4 regions of the Pseudomonas sp. ML2-2023-3 genome follow, and region 3 is predicted to be linked to each of the others. Evidence: riboswitches for the same ligand, from Rfam matches in the RefSeq annotation. Region 3 holds a riboswitch; each other region holds the start of a gene.
What was found. A riboswitch is a leader RNA that binds a small molecule or an ion and turns the genes downstream of it on or off. The one in region 3 is predicted to bind cobalamin.

Region 1 (7,631 bases), 1.1 Mb from region 3:
TCGATACGCTCGGCCATTCGGCCAAACGCAACCAGCGGATGCCAGCGCTTGGGCTCGCCAAACAGCGCATCCAGCGCCACTCCGGCGACGCACAACAACGCCACACTCATGGACTCACTCCCCAATAATTCTCATACACCAGTTCACTCAGTGGGCGTGCTTGCGCCCACCCTTCCAGCACCAGCATGGGCGCGGGATAAAAAGCCTCGACCGGGCCCAGGCACAACACTGCCAGAGGTTTGGCTCCCGGGGGCAACCCCAGCAAGCTCGCCAGCGCCTCAGGCTCGAACAACGACACCCACCCCATGCCCAAGCCTTCTACACGTGCTGCCAGCCACAGGTTTTGAATGGCACACGACAACGACGCCATGTCCATTTCCGGCAGGGTACGTCGACCAAAAATATGCTTTTCACGGTCATCCATCAACGCCGCCACCAGCACCTCGGCACAGTCCTGGATGCCTTCAACCTTGAGCGTCATGAATTCATCGGAGCGCTGGCCCAGCGCCTCGGCGGTCCGTACCCGCTCGGCCTCGACCAGGCCCTGAATCCTGCCTCGCAGTTCCCGGTCAGTGATGCGGATAAACCGCCACGGCTGCATCAGCCCCACACTCGGGGCCTGATGCGCCGCCTCAAGCAAACGCGACAACAGTTCAGGTGCCACACTGCCACCGCTGAAGTGCCGCATATCGCGGCGCTCGGCGATGGCGCGGTACACCGCTGCGCGTTCTTCAGGACTAAAGGCGTTATCGGTCATGGCGCCGTCACAGCGCACGGCGCAAACAGCGCAGCAATCGCCTGAGGATTGGACGGAAAGTAGAAGTGCACGTAAGAGGCGGTCATCCGCCCTTCGCGATACACCGCTTCGGCACCGCGCCCGCCATTGGGGCTCAGGCCACGGGCAACAGGTTCAAGCTCAGTGCTGGTCAGCGAGTGATGGTAAGTGTGACCACGCAGCAACCCCTCGGGCATGTCCACCGATTGCAATGCCAACGCGGCCAGACGCTTTTGCATCTTCGCCTCCCCCGTCAGCAAACCCACCAGCTCGGCACGCTGACCGTCGACATCGGTCAAGGCGTCGAGCAGATAAAGCATGCCGCCACATTCGGCCAGCAACGGTTTACCGGCTGCGTGATGGGCGCGAATCGCCTCCAGCATCGGTGTATTGCGCGACAGCTCAAGGTGATGCAACTCGGGATAACCGCCCGGCAAATAAAGGCTGTCAGCTTCTGGCAGGCGGACATCGCGAATCGGCGAGAAAAACACCAGCTCGGCTCCCATCGCCCGCAGCAGATCCAGACTCGCACCATAGGTGAAGGCAAAGGCTTCATCCCGGGCCACGGCAATCCGAACCCCGGCCAACAATGGCTCGACCAGCACAGGCTCGGGCGCTGCAAATTCAACGGCGGGTGGCAGCGCTACCTCACAGGTGCTGGCCAGGGCATTGGCTGCCGCGTCGAGACGCGCATCCAGGTCGTTCAGCTCACTCGCCTGAACCAGCCCCAAGTGTCGACTCGGCAACTCGATCCCGGTCTCGCGAGACAACGCGCCGTACCAGCGCAGGCCTTCGGTCAGGCTGCCTTCGAGCAACTGTGCATGACGCACTGTGCCAACCCGGTTGGCCAGCACCCCGGCAAACGGGAGGTCCGGTTGATAGCGGGCCAGGCCCAGGGCCAGCGCACCAAACGTCTGGGCCATTGCGGTGCCATCAATCACACCCAGCACCGGTACCCCAAAATGGCGCGCCAGGTCGGCGCTGGAAGGTGTACCGTCGAACAGACCCATCACGCCTTCGATCAGGATCAGGTCCGCTTCACCAGCGGCTTCCCACAGCAGGCGGCGACTTTCATCCGCGCCCACCATCCACAAATCCACCTGATAAACCGGCGCACCGCTGGCGCGCTCCAGAATCATCGGGTCCAGAAAATCCGGTCCACATTTAAACACCCGCACCTTGCGCCCCTGATTGCGATGCAATCGGGCCAAGGCGGCGGTAACGGTGGTCTTGCCCTGACCGGAGGCCGGTGCGGCGATCAACACCGCGGGGCAATGACGCGACTCTCTCATGCTTGAACACTCACAATTCGATGCCTTTCTGGGCTTTGATCCCGGCTTGGAATGCGTGTTTGACCACACCCATTTCAGTCACGGTATCGGCCAGGTCTATCAGCTCAGGTTTGGCGCCACGCCCGGTGACCAGCACATGCTGCATTGGCGGACGGGCTTGCAGGTCGGCGAGCACCTGCTCAAGGTCGAGGTAGCCGTGTTTGAGCGCGATGTTCAGCTCATCCAGTACAACCAGCCCGATGGACGGGTCACGCAGCATCTCGCGGGATACTTCCCAGGCGGCTTCGGCGGCCGCGATATCGCGTTGGCGATCCTGGGTTTCCCAGGTAAAGCCTTCACCCATCACGTGATAACGCACCTGCTCGGGGAAGCGGCGGAAGAAGATCTCCTCGCCAGTGCTGTTGCGACCTTTGATGAACTGCACCACGCCGCACTGCATGCCGTGGCCCATGGCCCGTGCCAGCATGCCAAAAGCGGAACTGCTCTTGCCTTTGCCATTGCCGGTCAACACCAGCAGTAGCCCGCACTCATTGGGCGAGCTGGCAATGCGCTCATCCATGACGGCTTTTTTGCGCAGCATGCGCGCCTGATGACGTTCGTCGCGTTCGGGGGATTCGTTCATGGCAGCTCTCCGTTGGGGCTCAATGATGCAAACGGGAGGCGGGGGGGAATTCATAAAAAACACACTGCATCGCCCGCCGCGAGAGTGGTGGATGGATCAGGCCGGTCTCCGGGCTCACAAGCGGACGGCCCTGTACAGGGCGCCCTTGTCCACGCGCCTTCCCGTGAGCAATCACAGTGGCAGTTGGCGTGGCATTGACTCGTTTACCGTTGCGGGGGCAGCGCCGGGATCATGGCGGTTGTGCAGGACAAACACGCCCTCACCGGCTTCCCTGTTTCACTCGACCAACGTTACGTTGCCGAGCACCTGAAACAAGCCGCGAAGGTTAGAGGGTTGGGGGTGGAGCGTCAATTAAAGGTGGCACCAATAGGGCTATACAAAGCTACGACCTGAACCTTTGAAGGGCTAAGCTTCTCTATGACCTACGAGACCAAAACATAATGGAGTTCTTCATGCTCAAGCGCCAGCACGCTATTGTCATCGTACTTGCGGCAGGATTGGCTGCCTGCGGCGAGTCGTCGACCCTGCAAGTAAGTGATGGCACCGGCCCCTCGCCCAAATTACCCGAACCGAACAAAACCCTGATACCCACCGTCAATATCGCCCCGGCGGTCGGTTGGGCTGATGGCGCCACGCCCATTGCTGCCCAAGGCCTGGAGGTCGCCGCCTTCGCCGAAGGCCTGGATCATCCGCGCTGGCTCTATGTCTTGCCCAACGGCGATGTGCTGGTCGCAGAAACCAACGCACCGCCCAAACCGGATGACAGCAAGGGGATCAAAGGCTGGATCGCAGACAAGGTGATGGCCCGCGCCGGGGCCGCAGTGCCAAGCGCGAACCGGATCACCCTGTTGCGCGATGCAGACCACGATGGCGTGGCCGAAACCCGCACGGTCTTTCTCGACAATCTGAACTCGCCTTTTGGCATGACCCTGGTGGGCGACGAGTTGTATATCGCTGACGCCGACAAGCTTTTACGCGTCCCCTATCAGGCGGGCGAAAACAGCATCAAAGCCAATCCGGTCAAGGTGCTCGACTTACCGGGCGGCCCACTGAACCATCACTGGACCAAAAACGTCATCGCCAGCCCTGACGGCACCAAGCTGTATGTCACCGTCGGTTCCAACAGCAACGTGGGCGAGAACGGCATGGACAAGGAAGAAGGCCGCGCCGCGATCTGGGAAGTTGATCGCGCCACCGGCAACCACCGTATTTTCGCCTCGGGCCTGCGCAACCCCAATGGCATGGACTGGGAACCCAAAACCGGCAAGCTCTGGACAGCGGTAAACGAGCGCGACGAAATCGGCAGCGACCTGGTGCCCGACTACATCACTTCAGTTCAGGATGGCGGCTTCTATGGCTGGCCCTACAGCTATTACGGCCAGCACGTGGATGTACGGGTCAACCCGCAAAATCCGGAACTGGTCGCCAAAGCCATTGCACCGGACTATGCCGTCGGCCCGCACACTGCATCCCTGGGGCTGAGTTTTGCCGAAGGCAGCAAACTGCCCGACTTTACCCAAGGCGCGTTTATTGGCCAGCACGGTTCCTGGAACCGCAAGCCGCACAGTGGCTACAAAGTGATTTTTGTACCCTTTGCCGACGGAAAACCCGCCGGTATGCCGGTTGATGTACTGACCGGCTTTCTCAACGCTGACGAGAAAGCCATGGGCAGACCCGTGGGCGTGGTGATCGATAAACAGGGAGATTTACTGGTGGCCGATGATGTCGGCAACAAGGTTTGGCGGGTGTCGGCAAAGCCAACCAGCAAATGAAACAGTGGGAGCGGGCTTGCTCGCGATTGGATCACCGCGGCGTGGCAGTTACACCGCGTTGTATCCATCGCGAGCAAGCCCGCTCCCACCCAGCGTGATGCAGGTTCGGGTTTACGGCAGACGCGCCAGATGCTGCTCGGTCGGCAAAACGCGCTTGGCATTCAGATAGGCTTTTTGCCAATAGGCTTTATTGAGGCTGTCCAGCTTGACCGTTCCGCCAGTGGCCGGTGCATGCACAAAACGGCCTTCACCGACGTAGATCCCGGCATGGCTGACCTGGGAACCACCGTTGGTGGCGAAAAACAGCAAGTCACCGGTTTGCAGCTTGTCCTGGCCAACATTCTGCGCCTGCATCACGATCATTTCACGGGTCGTGCGCGGCAACGAAATGCCCGCCGCGTCGTTGTACACGTACTTGATCAGACCACTGCAATCAAAACCTGAATCCGGAGTATTGCCACCCCAGCGATAAGGCGTGCCGACCAGACCCAAGGCACGAAAAAGCACGTCGGCGGCAATCGGCGAGGTTTCTTCATAAGGGTTGGCAAACACGACTGGTTTTTTGACCACCGCAACAGGTGGCGGGTGGCTGGCGCAGGCACTGAGCAGTGCTGCTAAGGTCAAGAGGGCAACGCGGGCCATGGTCGACATAAACAGAATGTTCCTGATTCTGGATACGGCAACTCTGGCCGCGAAACCTGAAGCCGCGAGAGGGGACACCTTCGCGGCTTCAAGGATTTAACAATGCGACTGAATTCTAGCCCTTAGCAGCCAAACTTCAAGTAAGACATTAACTTTACTTGCGGGCTACTACGCTCGCAGGAGCCATCGCCAGGGCGCGCTTGGCCTCAATAAAGGTCTTGCTCCAGTAGCTGTCACCCAGGTTATCGATCCGAACACCACCGCTGCGGCGGCTGCTGGAGTGGATAAACTGGTCATCACCCAGGTAAATCCCGGCATGGCTTACACGGCCACGACCATTGGTGCTGAAGAACAGCAAATCACCGGGTTTGAGGTTGTTTCGTGCGACCAACGGTGCTTTTACGTTGATCATTTCGCGGGTTGAGCGCGGCAATTGCATGCCGGCTTCTTCCTTGAAGAGATAACCAATGAAGCCGCTGCAATCGAAGCCTGCCTCAGAGGTGCCGCCAAAACGGTAACGCGTACCGATCAGGGACATACCGCGCTCGAGGATGCTGTCAGCCAGGGCGGGCAACTGGTAAGGCTTGCTGTTGGCGGAAAATTCAGCCAGTTCTTTTTCGGTGGCCAGTTCTTCCTGATAAAGAGCGGAAGATTGCGATACCGAGGATGACTTTTGAACCTGATGATCGACAACTTGCTGCGACACTGGCGTGTGGGCAGCGCAGCCAAACAACAGGGTAACGAGTGCGAGAGGCACGAGGGGTGCGAAGCGCTTTAGCATGGGCACGACCGTGGCTTGTAAGAAAAGTAGCCGCGACTATGCCCTCTATGATCCTCATTTGCAAATTCAATCGATCAAAATGTGACTTGATGGTTTTGTCGTGACATCTAAGGCTTTACACCCCTGACAATAGATTTTGCGCACAAAGCTCTTGAGCCGCGCAGGGTTTCTGGCGCCTGAAAACTGCCGAAAACGGCTGCAGACCGCAGTTTTAAAGGGGTGAGCTACCAGCCCAGGGTTTCTTTCAAGAAAGGGATCGTCAACTTGCGTTGCGCTTGCAGGGAGGCCTGATCGAGCCGTTCGAGCAAATCAAACAACGCACTCATGCTGCGAGTGCCTCGCGTGAGAATAAAATGCCCGACTTCGTCGGTCAGGTGCAGGCCGCGACGCGATGCGCGCAATTGCAAGGCACGCAACTTGTCTTCATCAGATAAGGGACGCATCTGAAAAACCAGCGCCAGGGTCAGTCGGGACTTGAGGTCAGCCAGCTTGATGGGCAATTCACGGGGCGAGGTAGACGCTGCAATCAGCAGGCGACGCCCACTGTCACGCAGGCGATTGAACAGATGAAACAGTGCCTCTTCCCAGTCGGCACGTCCGGCCACCGCCTGGAGATCATCCAGACAAACCAGTTCGTACTGCTCAAGGTTATCGAGGATTTCAATGCCGCGATCCAGCAACTCGGCCAGAGGCAAGTACACCGCGGGCTCACCCATCTGCTCAAAACGCAGGCAGGCAGCCTGTAGCAGGTGTGTGCGGCCTACGCCCTGCTTGCCCCAGAGATAGATCAGGCTTTCAGTCCAGCCGGCGTCGGCTTCGCACAGTCGCTCGACATAGCCGAGTGCAGCGGCATTGGCGCCTGGATAGTAATTTATGAAGGTTGCGTCATCACGCAGACGCACACCTAGGGGCAGCTGAATCGGTTTCATGCTGACTGAACAGTTCAAGCGAACTGTTAGTGGCCTCTGTGTAAAGTTCTAAAAGTTTATACCCGTGTAACCGGGCACACAATGTAACAGACCACGAGCAAAATCAAAGGTTTGCGTTAAGGTCTTGGATTGTTTGATCTTTTCCTGACGATTAAGGTGCTGCTGACGCACATGAAAAAGGCGGGACCACCTGCCCGGTGAGCCCGCCCCTCACAGTGCCTGGACGTTACAGCTCCGGGTCTTCACTGCCTTTATAGGCATGGGAGTCCTTGTACATATCCTGCAAGTGACGCACCAGCACCATGATCACCGCCGCCACCGGCAGTGCCAGCAACACACCGGTAAAGCCAAACAGCTCGCCACCCGCAAGAATCGCGAAGATCACAGCCACCGGATGCATACCGATCTTGTCACCCACCAGCAAGGGTGTAAGGACCGTACCCTCGAGCGCCTGACCGACCATAAACACCGCCACGATCCCGAGCATCGGGTACAGATCCCCGCCAAACTGGAACAGCCCGGCGATCAACGCCGCACCAATGCCGACAATAAAGCCCATATACGGCACGATGGCCGCCACCCCCGCCATCAAGCCGATCAACAACCCCAACTCGAGGCCGACAAACATCAGGCCCGCCGAGTAGATCACCCCCAGCGCCAGCATCACCAGCAACTGGCCACGCACAAACGCGCCGAGCACGTCGTGACACTCCTTGGCCAGCGACACAATCTGATCGGCCCGGGCCCGCGGCAACAAGCCGCGAATCTTGGCCATCATGATGTTCCAGTCTCTCAGCAGGTAAAACGCCACTACGGGA
Region 2 (7,631 bases), 190 kb from region 3:
AGGGAACGGTTTTCATCAATGGCGTGGCTGAAGACGGCCCCCAGGTAATGCTGGTTCCAGGTGTCCTCATAGCGGGAGCTGTAGAGACTGGCACTGAGGTTTTTGCTTGGGGTGTAGACAACACCTGCGAGGTCGAAGGCATTGCCTTTGGGCCCGTTCGAGTAATTCACCACAAAGCCCTGATCGTGGCTGCTGGCGTTGCGGTCAGTGCTTTCGGTGAAATGCCCGCCGACCATTTTCAGGTCATTGATTTCGTTGCTGGTGAGGAACACCCCCGTGGCGGTTTCCGGTAGCAGGCGACTGTCGGATGAGCTGAAAACCGGCGTCTTGACCCGCTGTTCACCATAGGAGAGCACGGTATTGGACATGCGCAGTTTTATCGCTGCGCCGCCTCGGCCGTAGTTGTCCTTGGGGTAGCCGTCGTTATCCAGCCCGAGCAGGCGGGCCTTGCCTGCGCGTCCGCCGCCGCTGTCCAGCTTGAGCCCCATGTAGGCGTGGGCATCCACTCCAACGCCGATCAGGCCTTGGGTGAAGCCTGACTGCAGGGTGCCCATCAAGCCGTATGCCCACTCTTCGGCATAGCCATTGCGCTCCGAGCGCGGTTTATAGGCATTGCGTGCGCCGCTGTTGCTGGCGCCATGACGATATTCGCGGCTGTCGTAGACCGTACGGTTGAGCACGCTCCAGGTGCTGTCTTCGATAAAACCGTTGGCCTGTTCCTGTGCCGACTCGGCAAACGCCAACGGGCTGGCGAGAGCGATCAGGATCGCGGAGCGCGATCGCACGGCACTCATTTTGCCACCTGCTGTTTTTGCAGGGAGGCGTTCAGGCGGTCGAGTGCACGTTTGGGTAGCGTAGCGGGCAGTTGCGGGGGCTGAGCTGACGGTTCGCCTACCTGGATCAGCATCACCATGCCCATGGCCAGGTGCGGGATGCACTGAATGCCATAGAGCCCCGGCACGGTGAAGGTCTGCTCGATTTCCTGATTGAGCTTGCCTTTGAACGGTTGTGCCCCTTCAGGCAGCAGACCGGGCAGGGTGGCGGCATTGTGGCTGCTTTGTGTGGGGATGAACTTGACCGTGTCACCGGGGGCGATCTGCAAGTAATCCGGTTCATAGACCATGCCGGCCGTGGCGCTGCGGGTAAGCATTTTCACTTCGTGGGTCTGGGCCAGTACCGATGTACAGAGCAGGGCAGTGGTCAATAGCAGGGTAATGGAAGAAATACGCATGAGTTGCTCTCCATAAAAAGGTTTAAAAGGGGCGCATTCGTAAAATCTGTGCGCCGTCAAAAGGGTCAGTCAAATAGTGCGCCTGGACCCCGAAGGTGGCCTCAAGGCGTTGTGGGGTCAGGACTTCAAGGGGGCTGCCCAGCGCAATTAAACGGCCTCGCTCAAGAATCGCCAGGCGATCACAGCTCAGCGCCTGGTTGAGATCGTGCAATGCGATCAGGGTCGTCACGGGCAAGGCCTTGACCATTTTCAAAATGGCCAGCTGGTGCTGGATATCAAGGTGATTGGTGGGCTCGTCCAGCAACAGGATCTGCGGGCGCTGGGCCAGGGCCCTGGCGATGTGTACACGCTGGCGCTCACCCCCTGAGAGGCTGCGCCAGGTTCGGCTGCGCAGGTGTGTTGCATCCACATCGATCAAGGCCTGCTCGACGATGGCCGTGTCGTTGCCAGACCACGGGCACAATGCTGACAGCCAGGGGGTGCGGCCAAGGGCGACAGCATCGAACACACCAATCCCGTCATGGGTATCGGCATGCTGTTCAACCACCGCCAGTTGTTGCGCAATGGTGCGTTGGCTCATTTTTCTGAGCGGCTGTCCGTGGATAAAGGCTTCGCCACGGCTGGGCACACGCAGATTGGCCAGCAGCTTGAGCAGCGTGGATTTGCCCGAGCCATTAGGCCCGATAATGCCCAGGGTCTCGCCTGGGAGCGCACTCAGGTTGATGCCTTGCAGCAGTTGAGCAGTACCGACGCAGTAACTCAGGTCGCTGCAACTCAATACTGGAATTGCCTCATTCATCGGGCATTTCTCCTGCTGATCAAAATCAGCGCAAAAACCGGCGCACCGATCAGCGCGGTAACGACGCCTACAGGGATCACCTGGCCCTTGATCAGGGTGCGGGAAAGAATGTCGGCGGCGATCAGAAACAATGCGCCGCCCAGTGCGCTCAGGGGGACCAGGCGCCCATGGCCGGTGCCTGACAGCAAGCGCACGGCATGGGGGATGACCAGCCCGACAAAGCCGATGGAGCCGACAATGGACACCATCACAGCAGTCACCAGGGCTGCACAGCTGATCAGCAACAGTTGCACCCGGCGCACAGGAATTCCCAGTGACGCCGCAGAGTCCGCACCAAACGTGAACGCATCCAGTGCCCGTCTGTGCCACATGCACACCGCCAGCCCGAGCACTGCCACTGGCACTGCCAGCCATACCGAGGACCAGCGCACGCCACTGAGGTTGCCCAACAGCCAGAACATGATCCCGCGGGCCTGTTCAGAACTGGCCGATTTGGTGATCAAGAACGCGGTGATCGCGTTGAACAACTGCGAGCCGGCTATCCCCGCCAGAATGATCTGGGCACTGGTACTGGCTGGTCCGCTGACGCGGGCCAGCACAATGACCAGGGCAAAAGCGGTGATGGCTCCGGCAAAGGCTCCTGCAGACAGGGAGATGGCGCCCGCACCCAGGCCCAGTACCGCCACCAGCACGGCACCGGTCGAAGCACCGGCAGAAATGCCAAGCAAGTAGGGGTCGGCCAAGGGATTGCGCAGCAAAGACTGCAACACCACCCCGCACGTCGCCAGCCCGGCACCACAGGCTGCAGCCACCAAGGCACGGGTCAGGCGATAGTTCCAGACAATGCCTTCGTCGATCGGATCAAGTACATACCCGGCGCCCCACAGCTTGTTGGCCAGCACCTGGAGCACCACGCCCGGGGCGATCGGCGTTTCGCCGATGGCAACCCCGCCAAGCACTGCCAACAGCAAGGCCACGAAGGCCAGCAGTGTGAGCATCAGCCTTGCACTCATTTGGGCAGGTCGTAGGCATTGATGGCTGTCGCGAGTGTTTCGAGCCCGTCGAACATGCGCAGGCTGGCCTGCATGGCATGGGCATCAAGGATGATGATGCGGTTGTTTTTGACGGCATCCATGTTGCGGGTCACAGGGTCGGTGCGCAGGAATTCGAGTTTTTTCTCAACGTCATCGGCCGGGAAACGACGTCGATCCATGCGTGCGATGATCAGGAACGTCGGGTTGGCCTTGGCCAGGGTTTCCCAGCCGACGGTTGGCCATTCTTCATCGGATTCCACAACATTACGTATGCCCAGGGTATTGAGCATAAAGTCGGGGATGCCCTTGCGACCTGCAACGTAGGGGTCGATGTCCAGGTCGGCACTGGAGAACCAGAACAGCGCGCTGGTGTGGCTCAGGTCCTTGCCCTTGAGCGATTCGGTGGATTTTTCAAGGCCGGCCTTGAGTTCGGCGTTGAGCTGTTCGCCGCGCTGCTGCACATCGAATACTTCAGCCAACTGGGTGATGCTCCTGTAGACGCTGTCAATGCTGAATGCCTGCAGGCGAGTGCCGTCTGCACCTACAAGATTGTCCTTGCCCTCACAGTCCGAAGGCATCAGGTAAGTGGGTATTTTCAGCTCATGAAACTGTTCGCGAGTCCCCACCACGCCCTGCGGGCCCACCATCCATTCCAGTTGCACCGCCACCAGTTCCGGGCGTTTTCCAATCACCGACTCAAAGCTTGGGTCGTTGTCGGCAAGCCGCTCGACCTTGTCGTTCTGCGCCTTGTACCGGGCGGGTACATCGTTGAACCACAGCGAGGTGCCCGCCAGTTTGTCGCCCAGGCCCAATGCATAGAACATCTCGGTACCGGCCTGGCCGATGGTCACGGCACGCAGGGGTGCGTGCTGAAAGGTCAGCGAGCTGCCGCAGTTTTCGATTGTCAGGGGGTATTGGGTAGGGGCCGCATGGGCCAGTGCTGGCAAGGCAAGGGTGGCAAGAAGGGTAACAGCGCGGTGCAACAGCATGATGCAATCTCCATTTGATCGTACACAAAACGCAGGTGTACAGCCGGGAACACATCACCGAGCACTGTTGGCGCAACAGCACGAGAGCAAGGATGCCTTCCCCGGACACCCCGCCGGTTGGTTTTTTGACTTTGCCGGCAGGTCTCCTGACTGATGGGTCATCGCCTGGCTCCAGCCTTCCCGGGAGGTATCCCAGTGGCAAACACGGAGCAGGCTCGTCATCTACAGTTGCGGGGGCAGTTCCGTTTGGTGCGACAGAGGCACTTCGGATTCCCTTTTAACCCCCCCCGTGGGGGGGACCGGCGGCGGGATGATAGTCGATCTTGTTTGCAAGAGGGAGTGGGTGTCAGATTCAGAAATACTTGAGCCAGGCAATATCTCTGCGACGGGCTTTCAAGGCAGCAAACCAGCGCACCGGCCAATACAGCGATGTGGCCAGCAGTACTGCCGTCAGCCATACCGCAGCGATACTGTCAAAACCGAAGTAGCTGCCCTGGTTCTGGCCAAACAGGGCGACACTCGCCACATACAGCACTTTGAGCACGTACAGGTGCAACAGGTAGAAGAACATCGGTGCAGCGCCGAAAACGGCCAGGGTGGCGATCCACTTGCGTTGCCCGGCCCGCTCAAACCCCAGTAGCAGCAACAGGCCAGCCCCCAGGGTCAAGGCGAGAAACAGCAGCGAAGGCGGGTATTTGGTGATGTTGAAAAAGCTCATCAGGCTCTGCGTGAAGTCGTCATGACTCACCCACGGCGCTTCTCCATAGCCATTCAGTAAACGCAGTACGACAAAAACCAGCAGCGCCACCGTACCTGCAAGCAACAGATAGCGCTGACGTACGTCAGCCGGGGCAGAGCGGGCAAACCAGGGACCCATGCAGTAACCCAGCGCGATCACACCGATCCAGGGCAGCACAGGGTAAGACGTGCGCAGGCGCAAGTTGTCCGAGAACTCGATCCAGCCACGATCATGCAAAATCGCCCAAGGGATATGCATCATCGAATCCACGGGGAAATGCAGGGTATCGAGCAGGTTATGCCCGGCGACAATGACCAGGCCCAGTACCAGCAACAGTGGACGGGGCAGCCAGACCAGCGCCGCAAGGGCAATCATGCTCACGCCAATGGCCCAGATCACCTGCATATAGATGACCGAGGGCGGGAACTGGAAGGTCCAGGCGAAATTGACCAGAGTGAACTCCAGCACCACCAGAAACAGCCCGCGCTTGAACAGAAACGCCGAGACATCGCGCTTGCCCTGATACTTTTCGCCGTACAAAAACGCCGACAGACCGGTCAGCAAGACAAATACCGGGGCACACAGGTGGGCAAGGGTCCGGCTAAAAAACAGGGCAGGGTCGGTGATGTCGACGTTCATGGGATCGGACACCTGGCGGTGCAGAAAGAACGTCTCTCGCACATGGTCCAGCAGCATCAGGAGGATAACCAGGCCACGCAGGGCGTCGATGGACAGCAGGCGCTTGTTGGGAGGTGGAGCGAGGGTTGCGGTAGTCATTGAGGGATCACAGGCAAGGAGTGCATACAAGGTATTGATACCTTATAACATTTCCGTTTGCGCTGTCATCCCCATGAGAAAGATTCGCAAGAATTGGGCGTTTGTTAACGCCGAATTTTTACCCATGCCATCAACAGCGCCGAGGACAAAACGCCTGCGGTCATAAAGATATAAGCCGCTCCGGGATTTCCGGTGAGGCCGATCAGGTAGCCAACGATCCACGAGCCGACAAAGGCACCCAATGCTCCACACGCATTGATCAGGCCGATGGCGCCGCCGAACACGTTTGCCGGAATGACCTCCGGAATCAGCGCGAAAAAGGGCCCGTAGGGGGCGTACAGCGCGGCACCGGCAATTGTCAGCAGTGCAAACGACACCCAGAAGTGCGAAGAACCGATCAGGTACGAACAGAAGAAGGCCAGTGCACCCAGTGCCAGCAGTGGCCAGATGAAACGTTTTCGTTGCTGGGTTTTGTCTGAGGCCCAGGACACCGCCAGCATCGCGGCAACGGCAGCGACATAGGGCACTGCGCTCAGCCAGCCGACGGTGACGATATCCGCAGCCGCGGCCTGTTTGATGATGCTTGGCAGCCACATGATGAAACCGTATACGCCAATGCTCCACAGCGCGTGAACACAGCACAGCTGGATCACCACAGGGCTGGTGAACGCCTGCCGGTAATTACGGACTTGCTTCATGCCTTTCTGTTCGTCCGCGAGGGTCGCGGCCAGTTGGGTTTTTTCCTGGGCAGTGAGCCAGTCGACCTGCTCGGGCTTGTCCCGCGCCATGCGCCACCAGACGAATGCCCACAGCACTGCAGGCGCGCCTTCAATCACAAACATTTCGCGCCAGCCCCAGGCCTGGATCAAATACCCGGATACCACCGACATCCACAACACCGTGACCGGGTTGCCCAGTACCAGAAAAGTATTGGCCCGCGAACGCTCCTTGCGGGTAAACCAGTTGCTGATGAAAATCAGCATCGCCGGCATGACTGCCGCCTCAACAATCCCCAGGGAAACGCGAATAAACATCAGCATGGGGATATTGGTCACCAGGCCCGTGGCCATGGCGCAAAAGCCCCACAAAATCAGGCTCCAGAACACCAGTTTGCGCACACTGTATTTCTGCGCGTAGATGGCGCCCGGCACCTGGAAGAAAAAGTACCCCAGGAAAAACAGGGCACCTATCAGCGAGGACATGCCCTTGGTGATACCCAGGTCTTGCTCGATCCCCGCCGCACTGGCAAAGCCATAGTTGGCCCGGTCCAGATACGCGAGGCTGTAGGTAATGAAAATCAGCGGGATCAGATACAGCCAGCGTTTGGACGCAAAGCCTTTGGTCGTTACCTGGGCACTGGCTCTATCGGTCAAGGGCAGTGCAGGTTCTTTAAGAATGCTCATGGGTGTTCCTTGTTATTGTTTTTTGCGGGTGCGGGTCAAACAACGCTGGTCAAGCCTCCATCCACAAACAGTGTCTGACCGTTGATGAAATCCGACGCCGGGGAGGCGAGAAACACGGCCGCTCCGCACAGCTCTTCAACCCGCCCCCAGCGGCCCGCCGGGGTGCGTTTGCACAGCCACTCGGAAAACTCCTGGTTGTCGACCAGGGCGCGATTCATCTCGGTGGCGAAGTAGCCCGGTGCCAGGCCATTGGCCTGAATGCCATGACGTGCCCATTCTGCGCACATGCCTTTGGTGAGCATCTTTACTGCGCCTTTTGAGGCCGCATAGGGCGCGATGGTCGGGCGCGCGAGTTCGCTTTGCACCGAGCAGATATTGATGATCTTGCCGCGCCCGCGAGCAATCATGTGCCGGGCAACCGCCTGGGACACATGGAACACACCGTCCAGATTGACCCGCATCAGGTCGTTCCAGTCGCTTTCGGCAAAGTCCTCCAGCGGGGCACGGCGCTGAATGCCGGCGTTGTTGACGAGAATGTCGATGGCGCCGGTGTCGGTCTCGAAAGCATTGATCGCGGCAAACAATTGCTCGCGGTTGGTGACGTCAAACGCTGCGAATTCTGCCTTCAGGCCCTCATCGCGCAGTTGGCTGGAAATTGC
Region 3 (7,631 bases):
GTCCGGATATTGTCCAGGGAGAAAATCCCCTGCTTGGCCTTTTCCAGAGAGCGCGGATTGATATCGGTCGCATAGATGATGGTGCGATCCAGCAGGCCTTCTTCACGCAACAGGATGGCCATTGAATACACCTCCTCGCCGGTGCTGCACCCCGCAATCCAGATCTTGAGCGACGGGTAGGTCTTGAGGATCGGCACCACCTCCTGGCGAATGGCCAGAAAATGCTCCGGGTCGCGAAACATCTCGCTCACTGGAATGGTCAGGAACTGCAGCAACTGCATAAAGGCCGTCGGGTCATGGAGGATGCGCTCCTGAAGGGCCGAAATGGTGCTGCAGTCAAACTGACGCAATGCATGATTGACCCGGCGCTTGATCGAGGCGCCGGAGTAATCGCGAAAGTCATAACTGTATTTGAGATAGATCGCTTCGATCAGCAGCCTTAACTCGATGTCAGTGTTTCGTTGCACTTAGAGTCGTTCCATTTTCGGTAGCCAGACCCGGATCAACGAAAACAGTCGATCCAGATCAATCGGTTTGGCCAGGTAGTCATTGGAACCTGCCTGCAGGCAGCGCTCCTGATCGTCCTTCATTGCCTTGGCCGTGACCGCAATGATCGGCAGCTTGCGCCAGCGCGGGTTTTTGCGGATTTCGACGGTCGCTTCGTAGCCATCCATCTCGGGCATCATCACGTCCATCAACACCAGGTCGATATCTTCCACTTCGTCCAGGCGCTCGATGGCTTCGCGTCCATTGCGACCGATGACCACAATCGCGCCCTTCTGCTCCAGCGCACTGGTCAGGGCAAAGATGTTTCGTACATCGTCATCCACCAGCAAAATCTTGCGGCCCTCGAACACCTTGTCGCGGCTGCGAGCGGTCTTGAGCATCGTTTGCCGATCATGGGACAACTGAGATTCGACTTTGTGCAGAAATAATGTCACTTCATCGAGCAACCGCTCGGGTGAGCGGGCGCCCTTGATGATGATGGAGCGCGAATACTTGCGCAGCTCGGCTTCTTCATCCCGGGTCAGATTGCGCCCGGTGTAGACGATCACCGGCGGGAACGAGCAGATATCTTCGGTCGACATGCGCTTGAGCAGGTCGTTGCCCAGCATGTCGGGCAACTTGAGGTCGATGATCATGCAGTCGTAAACAGTGGTGCGCAGCAGGTCGAGCGCCTCCTGGGCATAGCCGACCGCGGTGATCTCGATGTCATCGTCGCCGATCAGGCGGGCAATGCTGTCGCGCTGCAAGTCATCATCCTCGACCAGCAGCACCCGCTTGACCTTCTGCGTCAGCTTGGCCTCCAGGCGAGCGAACACATTTCTCAGCTCTTCACGGGTCGTCGGCTTCAAGGCGTACCCCACCGCCCCCATGTGCATCGCGGCCTCAACCCGGTCTTCAGCGGAAATCACGTGAACCGGTATATGCCGCGTCGACGCCATAGCCTTCAGGCGCTGCAACACCGTGAGCCCCGGATGGTCCGGCAAGCGGATGTCCAGCAGGATTGCATCGGGAATGAACTGCACCGCGAGGCTGAAACCTTCGTCCGCACCATGGGCAACCAGGCAGCGATAGCCCAATTCATGTGCAAGATCGAAGAGGATCTGCGCAAAGTTTGGCTCATCTTCAATCACCAAAATACAGCGCGTGGTAAATGGCGCCTGCTCGCGGTCATCCATGAAGCGCTCAATCACCGCCGCAGACTCAACGGCAAGCAGCGGCCGGGGCTCAGGTACCCGCACTGCAACCCGTGGCGCGGGGCCAACAGGCAGTTGCACGGGTTCTTCGCCGTGCTCCACATACTGCTGCGGCAGGATCAGGGTAAAGATACTGCCCTTGCCCGGCTCGCTGCTGACATCGATCGAACCGCCCAGCAATGTCGCCAGATCACGGGAGATCGACAGGCCCAGCCCTGTGCCGCCATAGCGGCGGTTGGTGGTGCCGTCGGCCTGACGGAAAGCTTCGAAGATGGAGTCTTGTTGCTCCTCGGAAATGCCGATCCCGGAATCGCTCACGGTAAAGGCAATCCCTTCGCCCGGCTGACAGGATACCGTCAGGCTGACCTGGCCTTGCTCCGTGAACTTGACCGCGTTGGACAGCAAATTCTTGAGGATCTGCTCCAGACGCTGGCTGTCGGTGTAGATCATGGGCGGCGTGCCGGGCTGCAACTGGACCTCAAAGCCCAGGGACTTGTCGCCCGCCAGCGGCTGGAACATGTTGCGCAACCCTTCGACCACCCGTGCCACGCTGGTGTGCTCGGGGCGCACTTCGAGCTTGCCGGCTTCTACCTTGGAAATGTCCAGGATGTCGTTGATCAGGTTAAGCAGGTCATTGCCCGCCGAGTAAATAGACTCGGCAAACTTGACCTGTTCTGCGCTGAGGTTCTGCTGCGGGTTTTCGGACAGCAACTTGGCCAGGATCAAGGAGCTGTTCAGCGGCGTGCGCAGCTCGTGGGACATGTTGGCCAGGAATTCGGACTTGTACTTGCTGGAGCGTTGCAGCTCTTCAGCCCGTTCTTCAAGTTGCACCTGGGCCTGGTTGAGTTCGGTGTTCTTGCGGTCCATTGCATCCCGCTGGCCGGCCAACTCTTCGTTGGTCTGCTCCAGCTCGGCCTGCTGGGTTTCGAGGCTGGTCTGGGACTCTTTGAGAATGCGCGACTGCTCTTCGAGTTCCTCGTTGGCGGTCTTGAGTTCCTCCTGCTGCACCTGCAGTTGCTCATTGAGCTGCTGGGTTTCGGCCAGCACCTCTTGCAGGCGCTGGCGATAGCGCGCCGCTTCAATCGACATGCCGATGTTGTCGGCGATCAATTCGAACAGCTCTACGTCCCGCTCGCTCAGGGGCCTGAGGAAGCCCAGCTCAATGACCCCGTTGACGCGATCATCATCACTGGTGGGCACCACCAGCACACTGCGCGGGCTGCCTTCGCCCAGCCCGGAGCTGACTTTGGAGAAATAGTCGGCGGGTACGTTGTCCAGTCGAATCAACTTATCCTGCTTGACTGCCTGCCCGATAATCCCTTCGCCGTTGCGAATCAGTTGGCCCTGCGCCTCTTGCTCGCGGGAAAACCCATAACTGGCCACACGCTTGAGATCGCCGTGATCTTCACGCACATAGACGGCCGCCACCACGGATCCCAGGTACTGGGCACAGAACTGCAGGATGTTGTGGCCCAACATGTTGAGCGTCAGGCGCCCCAGCACCTGTTCAGCCAGCTCGGTCTGGCCGTTGCGCAACCAGGCCTGTTGTTCCAGACGCTGAGCAGTCTTGATCTGCGACTCGAAGGCATTGTTGTAACTCTTTGAAAGTTCAAGTAAATCGCGACGACCGATATAGGCCAAAAAGCCGCTCAAACCCAGTACGAAAATCAGGTACAGGCCAATACTGATGATCGTTGTACGACTGACCTCTTCGCTGCGAGCCACTCGCAGCTGCTGCTCCATCTGAATGAAGTCTTGATATTCTTTGCGAATTTCGTCCGCCAGGCGCTTGCCCCGCCCCGCCTGTATGGCCGCACGGTAATCACCGTCCTGACGGCGCAGATCGACCATCGACTGGGCGTAGGCATTCCACTCATTTTGCAGCGCCTCAAGGCGTTTCAGCCGGTCGACCTGCTGCGGGTTGTCGCTGACCAGCTCCTGCAACCCCTTCAACTGGAGCGCAATTTGCGGCTTGGCGACGGCATAGGGGTCCAGAAAATGCTCATCGCCGGTAATCAGGAACCCGCGCATGCCGCTTTCAAGATCCACCGTCAGCCGCACGGCGTCGTTGGTATTACTGATAACCCGGTCGCTGTGCTCCACCCACCTGATCACTGATAACAAATAGCTGACCATGATCACGAATAACGCGGCACTGAGCACGCCGACAGCCAGGGGCAAGCCAACGTTGCGACTCAGAAGCTTGCGAAAGCTTCGCTCATCAATTGATACAGGTGAGTTCATTTTCAGGCCTGTGGGCAGTCTTAAAAAACTGGAGTTTGCCGGATTACCGAGCAATAGTTCTATTTTCTTACCCAACAATGAACATTTTCGTACAAAGAGGCACATTCAAATGCTGGGCAAGGCTATCCTTGCTGCAGCGAGACCCACGCTTACATTTTTTATCGAGATCATGATTATGTCCGCTACACCCTCCACCATCCTGGTGGTCGAAGACGACGCCATTGTTCGGATGCTGATCGTAGACGTGCTCCAAGAACTGGACTTCAGCGTGCTTGAAGCAGACGGCAGCGAGCAGGCCATGGAACTGCTGGAGAATGCGGCCCAGCCCATTGACCTGCTGATGACCGACGTCGGGTTGCCGGGCATGGACGGCCGGGAGCTGGCAGCCAAGGCCCGCCAAATGCGCGAGAAAATGCCCATCCTGTTTGCCAGCGGCTATGCCGAAACCCTTGAGGTCGCAGAAGGCATGGCGGTGATTGGCAAACCTTTCTCCATTGATCAGTTGCGCGACAAAGTCAAAAGCCTGCTGACCGCCTGACGTGTAGTCGCTGCCGCAGGCTGCGAGGGCTGCGTAGCGGCCCCGCTTTTTGAAGGTCCTGCGGCCCTTATCGCAGCCTGCGGCAGCGACTACACCCCCCCCTTTAAATTGACGACTCTCCTGGGCTGTGGTTTCCTACACATCTTGTATCAGGTGCCCTTCACAGGGTGAAACGGGAAACCGGTGCGTCAGGCGTTAGTCCTGGCAAGTCCGGCGCTGCCCCCGCAACGGTAAGCGAGAGAAACATCAAATCCACTGTGCCGAGTGCATGGGAAGGAGATGTTTGCAGGCTCAACCCTTGAGCCCCTCGCAAGCCCGGAGACCGGCCTGGTTATTTTTCAATAACAAACCCGCGGTGGGCGGGCGCTGTTAAACCCTGCGGGCTTCGTTCGCGGGGTTTTCTTGCGCTTTGCTGCCCGTCGTCCGACCTGAGGCAAGCGCCATGTCTATCAGCACCAGCCGTACCCATTCCGCCGCGACCACTGCCACCCAAAGCCAACGCATTGTGGCGGCTGTCGGTGCTGCGGTACTGGGGGCTTTTCTCGTTTACTTCGCCGGGTTCTCCCATATCGATGCGGTTCACAATGCGGCCCATGACACCCGTCACAGCTCCGCCTTCCCGTGCCATTGAGACTGCCTGCCATGATTAAGCGTATCGCCCAAACCGCAGGCTTCACCGGCTTGCTGGCCGCCCTGCTGCTGACCCTGCTGCAAAGCCTGTGGGTGTCGCCACTCATTTTGCAGGCCGAAACCTACGAAAAACCTGCTGCCACTGAAGTGCACGAGCATGCCGACATGGCCATGCCAGCCCACGAGCACGACGCCGAGGCCTGGGAGCCGGAAGATGGCTGGCAGCGCGTGCTGTCTACCACGGGCGGCAATCTGGTGGTTGCTGTGGGTTTTGCCTTGATGCTGGCCGGCCTTTACACCTTGCGTGCCCCGACGCGCACTTCCCAGGGCCTGCTCTGGGGCCTTGCCGGTTATGCGGTGTTCTGCCTGGCGCCGACCCTGGGCCTGCCACCCGAGTTGCCGGGCACTGCAGCGGCAGATTTGCTGCAGCGTCAAATCTGGTGGGTCAGCACCGCAGCTTCGACCGCAGTGGCCATCGCACTGATGGTATTTGGCAAGCACTGGGCGCTGAAAGTGCTGGGCGTGGCGATTCTGGTGGTTCCGCATATTTTTGGCGCACCCCAGCCACTGGTGCATTCAAGCCTGGCCCCGGCCGAGCTGGAGTCGCAGTTCAAGATTGCTTCGCAACTGACCAACTTCGCCTTTTGGCTGGCCCTGGGCGTGATCAGCGCCTGGCTGTTTCGCCGCAAGTCTGAAGGCCAGTACTCGGCATGACGGCAACCGGCACAGCGCCAATCCTGGTGATTGGCCTGGGCTGTCGCCAGGATTGCACCGCGGCAGAGCTGTTGAGTCTGATCGAACGCTCTCTGGCCCGGGCCGGGATCCCGCTGAATGCGGTCCGTGCCCTGGCCAGTGTCGATCTCAAGCGCCAGGAACCCGGACTGCTGCAACTGGCAGCTCGACTGGAACTGGAGCTTGAGGTCTTCAGTGCGCAACAGCTTGCCCCGTACGCCCCTCAGCTGAGTCACCGGTCGAACCTTGTGTTCGAGAAAACCGGGTGTTTCGGGATTGCCGAAAGTGCTGCGCTGGCCCTGGCCGAGCGGTTCGCCGGCGCACCCGCTACCTTGCTGATTACGCGACAAAAATCACCCGGCGCCACCTTTGCGTTGGCCTGTTTCGAGCAAAACCCGCGATAATCCCCCGCCTCACTATGAGCGTTGTTCAAGAACAGCTCTATCTCAACCCCTTCAAGAGACTGCCATGACTGTTTATTTCATCGGCGCCGGACCCGGCGATCCTGAGCTGATTACCGTCAAGGGCCAGCGCCTGATTCGCAGTTGCCCGGTGATCATTTACGCGGGTTCGCTGGTCCCCGAGGCCGTGCTGCAAGGCCATCAGGCTGAGCAGGTGATCAACAGTGCGCAACTGCACCTTGAGCAGATCATCACCCTGATCAAGGCCGCCGACGCCAAAGGCCAGGACGTGGCCCGCGTACATTCCGGCGACCCCAGCTTGTACGGGGCCATTGGCGAACAGATCCGCTGCTTGCGTGAGCTGGGCATTGCCTTTGAGATCATTCCGGGAGTGACTGCCACCGCGGCCTGTGCGGCCATTCTGGGGGCCGAACTGACGTTGCCCGATATTTCGCAAACCGTGATTCTGACCCGTTACGCCGAAAAAACCGTTATGCCAGCCGGAGAAGAACTGGCCAGCCTGGCGCAGCACAAGGCGACCATGGCCATTCATCTGGGGGTCAAGAACCTTGAAAACATCGTTGCCGAACTGATCCCGCACTACGGCAGTGATTGCCCGATTGCCGTGATTCATCGCGCCAGCTGGCCTGACCAGGACTGGGTGCAAGGGACGCTTGCAGACATCGCGATCAAGGTCCAGGCCAAGGGATTCAGGCGTACGGCGCTGATCCTGGTGGGCCGGGTGCTGGCCAGTGACAGTTTTGGGGACTCGTCGCTGTACCGTGCGGGGCATGCGCATCTGTATCGGCCTTGAACGCTCTCCCCCTGTGGGAGCGGGCTTGCTCGCGATACGGACGGCGTGGCCTGTCAGGTAGATCCCATTAGGTTCTGCTGCGCCCGCACAATCCGAATCGCGCAGCCATAAAAAAACGGTGCTCACGGGGCACCGTTTTTTCTTCAGCTTCGCAGCGAACGCCCTGTTAGTAGTAGGCGTTTTCTTTCTGCGAGTGGTCGGTCACGTCACGTACGCCCTTGAGCTCCGGCACACGCTCAAGCAGGGTGCGCTCGATGCCTTCACGCAACGTCACGTCCGCCTGGCCGCAGCCCTGGCAACCGCCACCGAACTTGAGCACCGCGATACCGTCTTCAACCACTTCAATCAGGCTGACCTGACCGCCGTGGCTGGCCAAACCGGGATTGATCTCGGTTTGCAGGTAGTAGTTGATGCGCTCGTTGATCGGGCTGTCGGCATTGACCATCGGCACTTTGGCGTTTGGCGCCTTGATGGTCAGCTGACCACCCATGCGATCGGTGGCGTAGTCCACCACGGCATCGTCAAGGAAGGGTTCGCTGAACGAATCGATCCAGGCCGTGAAGCTTTTAAGG
Region 4 (7,631 bases), 130 kb from region 3:
GAATGCGCGGATGCTCAGTCAACGCCTGGATTACCCTTCGAGAACACTGGGGCTGGTGACCGGCAGCGAAGGCGGAGTGTCCACGTTTGCTCCCAATATTGCCTACAGTCACGGCATTGCCACGCAACCTTTCGACTGGACTGATCCGGACATGAGCCGCAATGAGGCGTCGCCATTCTTTGTGGGCCAATACTGGCCACCGGAAACGCCAACGCTTTTTTTCAAGACCGTGCCGCTCAAGCCGCAGCTGGCACTATTGGTGCGTTCTTACCGCTATCGCTTGCCGCTGTACCAGCGGGTCTTGCACGACAGTCTGGTGAGTACCCATCACTGGGCGTATCCCTCGTTGAAGTTTTCCAACGAGCAACAGAACACCGCGCTCCTGCAACTGCTGTACATGACTCCGCCGATGTATCACCTCAACGCGGCAGTGCTTAAGCGCGACATGCCCTTTATCGGCGCCTACAACGCGGTGTTTGCTCCCCTGCACCAGCGCCTCTTTACCCAGGCATTGGTGGGCTTCGAGGTGCTGGCCGATGATCGCAGCCTGCAGCGCACCGTGTTCGAAGATGGCACCCGGATCACGGTGAACTTCAATCCCGATAAACCCCAGACCGAGGGCGCCATGACGTTCCCGCCTGTATCGGCAACCGTACAGATCCCGGGTATGGCGGCTTATGTCATCGATATGGCCGATCTCTTCAAAACAACGCGGCCATTTGAGCATTGATCAGAGCGGGCGATTCTTGGCCTCGATCCACTGCGACATGTATTGGGTACTTTTGTGCTGGTGATGACGCAGCATGGCACCGGTGAAGTTGTTGCGCCGGTGCTGCTCAAGTTCTGCGCGGCACGCCTGGATGCGCTCGACCAGTGCCGGGCCGTGGACGCCTTGCAGGTAGCGCGCTTCAAGCAGGGCCAGGCCATTGCGCTGGGCCTGATGCCAGGCTTCGGGATTTTGGTACAGCTCGACCGCTGCCGCCGCAATCCCGCGGGCACTGCGCTCGATGGCACCGGCCCACGGCAGGTCACCGTGCATGCCTTCGGCGCCCACCGGCGTAGTCACGTTGGGGGTGCCGCAGAGCATGGCATCGGCAATCTTGCCTTTGATGCCTGCGCCAAAACGCAGGGGAGCCATGCAAATACGCGCATTGCTCATCACTTCAAGGGCATCTTCAGCCCAGTTGAGGACATGAAAACCCTGTGCCGGGTTATGCAGTGCAGTGGCCTTGGGCGGCGTGTAGGCGCCGTACACATGCAGTTGTGCAGTGGGCAGTTGCTGACGGATCAAGGGCCAGATATGGGTCTTCATCCATAGCACGGCATCCCAGTTCGGGGCGTGGCGAAAATTGCCGATGCTCAGAAAATGCTGACGCTGTTCATAGGGCACGAACGCCTCAGGCACGCTGTCGACCATCAGCGGGCACCAATGCAGCAGGGCCTTGGGCACGTGGAACTGCTCGACCAGCAGATCGATCTCGTATTCTGAAATCATCAGGTTCAGGTCACTGCGATAAATCGCGGCGATCTCCCGTTGTGCCAGGTCGGCGTCGGCCATCTGTTCAAAGGTTTCGCGCTGGGCCGGGGCGAACAGGCTGCTGAAATCGTCCTGCTCGGTGTCGTGCTTGAGACGTGCCTTGAGTTGCTGCTGACGGGCGTCGCGCAGGCTTTGCAGGTCGGAGGTTTCCAGTACGCGCAAGGCTTGCGGGCAATGCTTCTCGACGCGCCAGCCGAATTGCTCTTCCATCATGAAACGGTCAAACAGCACGATATCCGGTGCCAGTTCGGTGATGAAGGCATCGAAGCTGCTGTTATTGAGCTCGATGGTGACTTCATCAATACCCAGGGCAGCGAGGTCGGCCTTGTGTTCACCAATCCCGGCCGGGCTGCTGAAGGTGATCTGCCAGCCTTGCTGCAGAAAACTCTCGATGATTTGCATCATGTGCCCGCCTGCCGCCGAAGAGCGCGGTTCGGGCCACACGTAACCAATGATCAGGACGCGGGTCGGGCAGGTGGCAGGCATGGGCAGATCCTTGAAGCAGGGCGGCTGAAAAAAGGCGGCAATTAGAACACAACTGCGGCGTAAATCCTCTGTGGGCACTGGCTTGCCCGGGATACAGGCAAGCCAGTGTGCCTGGTCACAAAAAGCCAGGCCGCATCAATGCAGTCGCCTCCCCGGACGCACCTGTGCATTGACCTGTTACAAAGCACTGCGTAGCCTTGCGTGTTCGAGGTTCTTCGCAGCGCGAAGCTAAGAAGGGAACGCGGTATGCCGCGGCTGCCCCCGCAACTGTAAACGGTCATTGATCTTGCAAAGCCACTGCCCAGCAGGCGGGAAGGCGCAAGGTAGGTATCAGCCGTAAGCCAGGAGACCTGCCTCGTGACAGATTCTTACTTCAACCGGGCGGGGTGATCCGGTGGCGAAGACTGACCGCGCACTGCCTGCGGTCGTCGTCCCGTATGCCCGCCGCTTTGCTATAGGGCATCCGATGAAAACACTGGCCAAAACCCCCGTCACCATCGTTACCGGCTTTCTCGGCTCGGGCAAAACCACGTTGTTGCGCCATATGCTCGATAACGCACAGGGCCGTCGCATTGCCGTGATCGTCAACGAATTCGGCGAGTTGGGCATCGACGGCGAAATTCTCAAGCAGTGCACCATCGGCTGCACTGAAGAAGAAGCCAACGGTCGCGTCTATGAATTGGCCAACGGCTGCCTGTGCTGCACCGTGCAGGAAGAGTTCTTCCCGGTCATGCGTGAGCTGGTGGCTCGTCGTGGCGATATCGATCATATCCTGATCGAAACCTCCGGCCTGGCCCTGCCAAAACCGTTGGTGCAAGCCTTCCAGTGGCCAGAAATCCGCAGCGCCTGCACCGTGGATGCGGTGATTACCGTGGTCGACAGCCCGGCCGTGGCCGCTGGCACCTTTGCCGCGTTCCCGGACCAGGTTGATGCCCAGCGCAAGCTTGATCCGAACCTGGACCATGAGTCGCCGCTGCACGAGTTGTTCGCTGACCAACTGGCCAGTGCCGACCTGGTGATCCTCAACAAGGCCGACCTGATCAGCCCTGAAGACCTGGCAAAAGTGCGCGCCGAAGTGGCTGAAGAACTGCCGCCAGCGGTCAAGATCATCGAAGCCAGCAGCGGCCGCTTGCCGTTGGACGTGTTGCTGGGTCTGGGCGCAGGCTCTGAAGATCATATCGATGGCCGCCACAGCCACCACGACCATCACCACGACGGCGATGATGACCACGACGATCACGACCACGACGCTTTCGACTCGATTTCCATCGAGCTGCCGGAGGGCGAGGAGCGTGTACTGATGGAAGCGCTGACCCAGTTGGTGGTCAAACACGGCATTCTGCGGGTCAAGGGCTTTGCGGCGATCCCGGGCAAGCCGATGCGTCTGCTGATTCAGGGCGTGGGTACGCGCTTTGACAAGCACTTCGACCGCGCCTGGGGCCGTGACGAAGCGCGCACCACCAAGCTGGTGCTGATCGGTCAGGACCTCGATGCTGCACTGCTCGAATCCACCCTGCGTACAGCGTTGAGCGTATAAACCATGCATTTGCTCAGGACCCAGCCCGGTGGCTTTGTATCGGATGACAATATTGCCGACTTGGGGCAGACCCCCGCCGAGCTGGTGATCCTGTGCAGTGGTGATTCAAGCCTGGCACTGCTTGCCGAAGCGGCACAGCAGTTGCCTGAAGATTATCCAAGCCTGCGTCTGGCCAATCCGATGCAGGTGCAAAACCATGGTTCGGTCGACTTGTATGTCGATCAGGTGCTGCAACACGCCAAGGTGATTTTGCTGTCGTTGCACGGCGGCATCGGCTATTGGCGCTACGGCATCGAGCGCCTGGTGCAGCTGGCTGAGCGTGGTGTCACCCTGATTCTGGTACCCGGCGACGACCGTCCCGACCCGGAACTCAGCGCGCTGAGCACCGTCCCGGCCGAGCAGGGCGAGCGTCTGTGGCACTTTTTGCGCCAGGGCGGGCGGCATAACGCCCAACAGCTCTATCGTTGCCTGGCCAGTCAATGGCTGGGCCGCGATTATGCATGGGATGAGCCGCAAACCCTGCCGCGCACCGCGATTTATCATCCGGTGCACGCCAATGCCCAACTCAAAGACTGGCAGGCCCAATGGCTCGTCGGGCAACCGGTTGCGGCGCTGTTGTTCTATCGTTCGCACTTGCAGGCCGCCAATACCGCGTTTGTCGATGTGTTTTGCCAGCGCCTTCAGGCCGCCGGGCTCAACCCTTTGCCGATTGCCGTGGCCAGCCTCAAGGAACCGGGCTGCCTGACCGTGGTACAGGACCTGCTGGACGACGTTGAGGCCGGTGTGATCCTCAACACCACCGGCTTTGCCCAGTCGAGTCCGGAAGCCCCGCATTTGCGCCCGTTTCGCCGCAATATCCCGGTGATCCAGGCCATTTGTGCCCAGGACAACGAGCCCGGCTGGCAAGTCAGCGAGCAAGGCCTGGGGCCACGGGACCTGGCGATGCATATCGCGTTGCCCGAACTGGATGGGCGAATCATCAGCCGTGCGATCAGCTTCAAGGATCTGGCATGGCGCAGCGAACGCAGTCAGTCGGATGTGGTGTGTTATCGCGCCCATCCCGAACGTATGGATTTTGTCGCAGAACTGGCGCGGCGATGGGTTGATCTGAGCCGTGTGGCGAACCCGCAAAAACGGATTGCGCTGATTCTGGCCAACTATCCGACCCGCGATGGCCGGATCGGAAACGGTGTGGGGCTGGATACCCCGGCGGCCGCGCTGAATATTCTGCGTGCCTTGCAGGCCCAGGGGTATCCCGTGGACTGCGAGCTTCCCGAGACCGGCACCGCGTTGATCCAGGCTCTGCTGGGGGGCGTCAGCAATGATCTGGACAGCCTCGATCTGCGTCCCTGCCTGCAAAGCCTGGCGCTGGATGAGTACCTGGCGATGTTCAATGGCTTGCCCGAGATCAATCGCCAGGCGGTGATTGCACGTTGGGGCGAGCCGCAAAACGATCCGATGTTTCGCAGTGGGCGGCTGATGATTGCCGGTCTGCGCTTTGGCCTGACCTTTGTCGGGATCCAGCCGGCGCGGGGTTATCAGGTCGATGCCAGTGCGGTGTATCACGATCCGGATCTGGTTCCGCCACACGCCTACCTGGCGTTCTACTTCTGGCTGCGCAACACCTATGGTGCCCACGCCGTGGTGCATGTGGGCAAGCACGGCAATCTGGAATGGCTGCCGGGCAAGGGCGTCGGGCTGTCCGAAAACTGCTGGCCGGACGCAATTCTGGGGCCGATGCCCAACGTCTATCCCTTTATCGTCAATGACCCGGGCGAAGGCGCCCAGGCCAAGCGGCGCACCCAGGCGGTGATCATCGATCATCTGATGCCGCCGCTGACCCGTGCTGAAACCTACGGGCCGCTGCGTTATCTGGAGTTGCTGGCCGACGAATATTACGAAGCGCAGTTGCTCGACCCCCGACGCGCCCGTGAGTTGCAACGGGACATTCTCGCCCTGGTGCGTGAAACCCGTATCGACCGTGAGCTGCAACTGGACGAGAAGCTGGACAGCGATGCCGACGCTGCGATCTGGCTGCCACGGCTGGACACCTATCTGTGCGACCTCAAGGAGTCGCAAATCCGTGATGGCTTGCATATTTTTGGTGAGTCGCCTGCCGGACGCTTGCGGATCGACACCTTGCTGGCGTTGCTGCGCATCCCTCGCGGCGATGGTCGTGGCGCGCAATCGAGCATTCTGCGGGCGCTGGCCAAAGCCTTTGAGCTGGGCTTTGACCCGCTGGACTGCGCATTGGCCGAGCCCTGGACGGCGCGCCAACCCGCGGTGCTGCAGGCCGTCACTGCTGAGCGCTGGCGCACGGCGGGGGACACCCGCGAGCGTCTGGAGTTATATGCGGCGCAACTGATTGAACAGGCTTTGGAGGGCACGCTGCAATTGCCCGACACCGCGCAATGGGCCGAGGTCAGGGGGATTTTCGACGCACTGCTTGATGTCGTCGCGCCGCGTCTGGATGCCTGCGGGCCGGCCGAGATGCAGGGCCTGCTCGATGCCCTTGGAGGGCGTTTTGTGCCGGCGGGGCCCAGTGGCGCACCGAGTCGCGGACGCCTGGATGTGCTGCCCACCGGTCGCAACTTTTTTTCAGTGGATGTGCGCAACCTGCCGACTACGACGGCCTGGCGTATCGGCTTTCAGTCGGCCAACCTGATTCTTGAGCGTCACTTGCAGGATCACGGCGACCACCTGCGCCAACTGGGCTTGTCGGTGTGGGGCACGGCGACCATGCGAACGGGCGGCGATGATATCGCCCAGGCCATGGCACTTATGGGCGTGCGCCCGGTATGGGCCACAGGCAGCCAGCGGGTGGATGACTTTGAAATCCTGCCGGTCAGCCTGCTGGACCGTCCACGGGTGGACGTGACCCTGCGGGTTTCGGGCTTCTTCCGGGATGCTTTTGCCAATCTGATTCGCCTGTTCGATGCCGCCGTGCAGGCCGTGGCGGCACTGGATGAGCCGGATGATCTGAACCCGCTGGCAGCCAAGGTGCGCAGTGAGCGTGAGCAGCTGGAGCGCGATGGACTCTCACCCGAACTGGCAGCGCGCCAGGCCGGCTGGCGGGTGTTTGGCGCCAAGCCCGGCGCCTATGGCGCCGGGGTGCAGAACGCAATTGACGGTCGTTTGTGGCAAAGCCGTGATGACCTGGCCCAGGTGTACCTCAACTGGGGCGGTTATGCCTATGGCGTGGCCGATGAAGGCACGGCGGCCCGCGGCCAGTTTGCCCAGCGTCTGGGGCAAATGCAGGCCGTGGTACAAAACCAGGACAATCGCGAACACGACCTGCTGGATTCCAATGATTACTACCAGTTCCAGGGCGGCATGCTGGCCGCTGTGGAGACGTTGCGCGGGGAGGCTGCAGCCAGCTATCACGGCGATCACAGCCAGCCGGACTTGCCGAAGATTCGCACCCTGAAGGAAGAGCTGAACCGGGTGATCCGCTCGCGGGCAGCCAATCCGAAATGGATCGACGGGGTCAAGCGCCACGGTTATAAAGGCGCGTTCGAAATGGCCGCGACCCTGGACAACCTGTTTGCGTTCGATGCCACCACGCATTTGATCGACGACCATCAATACGCCTTGCTGGCGGATGCCTACCTGCTGGACCCTGATACCCGCGAGTTTGTTCGCGAGCACAACCCGCACGCGTTGCGTGACATGACCGAGCGCTTGCTGGAGGCTCAGCAGCGCGGCCTTTGGAGTGAGCCCGGGGAATATCAGGCGGCGCTGGAAAATCTGCTGCTGGATATAGAAGAAGAGTGAAGGGCTTTTTGAAGTCGATCAACATTCTACGATTTGGAACCCGAAAACATGACTGACACCCCGCATTTCCCGTTATCGGCGGTGGTCGGCGCGGACTCGTTGAAGCTTGCGCTGTGCCTCACGGCCATCGACCCCAGGATTGGCGGCGTGCTGATCGAAGGTCCCCGTGGCATGGCCAAATCTACTCTGGCCCGTGGGCTGGCAGATCTGCTCGCCAGCGGCCAGTTCGTGACCCTGCCACTGGGTGCCACTGAAGAGCGTCTGGTCGGCACCCTCGATCTGGACGCCGCACTCGGG

Region 1: it holds a riboswitch for cobalamin, as region 3 does, so the genes downstream of both, cobO (cob(I)yrinic acid a,c-diamide adenosyltransferase) here and V6P94_RS14315 (CbtB-domain containing protein) in region 3, are expected to answer to the same signal.
Region 2: it holds a riboswitch for cobalamin, as region 3 does, so the genes downstream of both, V6P94_RS15130 (ABC transporter substrate-binding protein) here and V6P94_RS14315 (CbtB-domain containing protein) in region 3, are expected to answer to the same signal.
Region 4: it holds a riboswitch for cobalamin, as region 3 does, so the genes downstream of both, cobW (cobalamin biosynthesis protein CobW) here and V6P94_RS14315 (CbtB-domain containing protein) in region 3, are expected to answer to the same signal.

What each region holds. Positions count from the first base shown of each region.
Region 1 covers NZ_CP146343.1:1,975,502-1,983,132, reverse strand. The annotation lists gene cbiB (adenosylcobinamide-phosphate synthase CbiB) at 1-110, opposite strand, end outside; gene bluB (5,6-dimethylbenzimidazole synthase) at 107-757, opposite strand; gene V6P94_RS09200 (cobyrinate a,c-diamide synthase) at 754-2,067, opposite strand; gene cobO (cob(I)yrinic acid a,c-diamide adenosyltransferase) at 2,078-2,689, opposite strand; cobalamin riboswitch at 2,771-3,014, opposite strand; gene V6P94_RS09190 (sorbosone dehydrogenase family protein) at 3,142-4,461, shown strand; gene V6P94_RS09185 (C40 family peptidase) at 4,573-5,112, opposite strand; gene V6P94_RS09180 (C40 family peptidase) at 5,258-5,884, opposite strand; gene hda (DnaA regulatory inactivator Hda) at 6,109-6,813, opposite strand; gene V6P94_RS09170 (AI-2E family transporter) at 7,040-7,631, opposite strand, start outside.
Region 2 covers NZ_CP146343.1:3,303,593-3,311,223, forward strand. The annotation lists gene V6P94_RS15110 (OprD family porin) at 1-794, opposite strand, end outside; gene V6P94_RS15115 (pseudoazurin) at 791-1,231, opposite strand; gene V6P94_RS15120 (ABC transporter ATP-binding protein) at 1,254-2,030, opposite strand; gene V6P94_RS15125 (iron chelate uptake ABC transporter family permease subunit) at 2,027-3,031, opposite strand; gene V6P94_RS15130 (ABC transporter substrate-binding protein) at 3,040-4,053, opposite strand; cobalamin riboswitch at 4,172-4,372, opposite strand; gene V6P94_RS15135 (heparan-alpha-glucosaminide N-acetyltransferase domain-containing protein) at 4,406-5,569, opposite strand; gene V6P94_RS15140 (MFS transporter) at 5,674-6,972, opposite strand; gene V6P94_RS15145 (SDR family NAD(P)-dependent oxidoreductase) at 7,008-7,631, opposite strand, start outside.
Region 3 covers NZ_CP146343.1:3,111,519-3,119,149, reverse strand. The annotation lists gene V6P94_RS14330 (protein-glutamate O-methyltransferase CheR) at 1-467, opposite strand, end outside; gene V6P94_RS14325 (response regulator) at 468-3,944, opposite strand; gene V6P94_RS14320 (response regulator) at 4,120-4,482, shown strand; cobalamin riboswitch at 4,617-4,828, shown strand; gene V6P94_RS14315 (CbtB-domain containing protein) at 4,925-5,113, shown strand; gene V6P94_RS14310 (CbtA family protein) at 5,125-5,826, shown strand; gene V6P94_RS14305 (cobalamin biosynthesis protein) at 5,823-6,248, shown strand; gene cobM (precorrin-4 C(11)-methyltransferase) at 6,313-7,059, shown strand; gene nfuA (Fe-S biogenesis protein NfuA) at 7,226-7,631, opposite strand, start outside.
Region 4 covers NZ_CP146343.1:3,239,996-3,247,626, forward strand. The annotation lists gene V6P94_RS14840 (glycoside hydrolase) at 1-730, shown strand, start outside; gene V6P94_RS14845 (glycosyltransferase) at 731-2,023, opposite strand; cobalamin riboswitch at 2,215-2,396, shown strand; gene cobW (cobalamin biosynthesis protein CobW) at 2,490-3,560, shown strand; gene cobN (cobaltochelatase subunit CobN) at 3,564-7,334, shown strand; gene V6P94_RS14860 (ATP-binding protein) at 7,383-7,631, shown strand, end outside.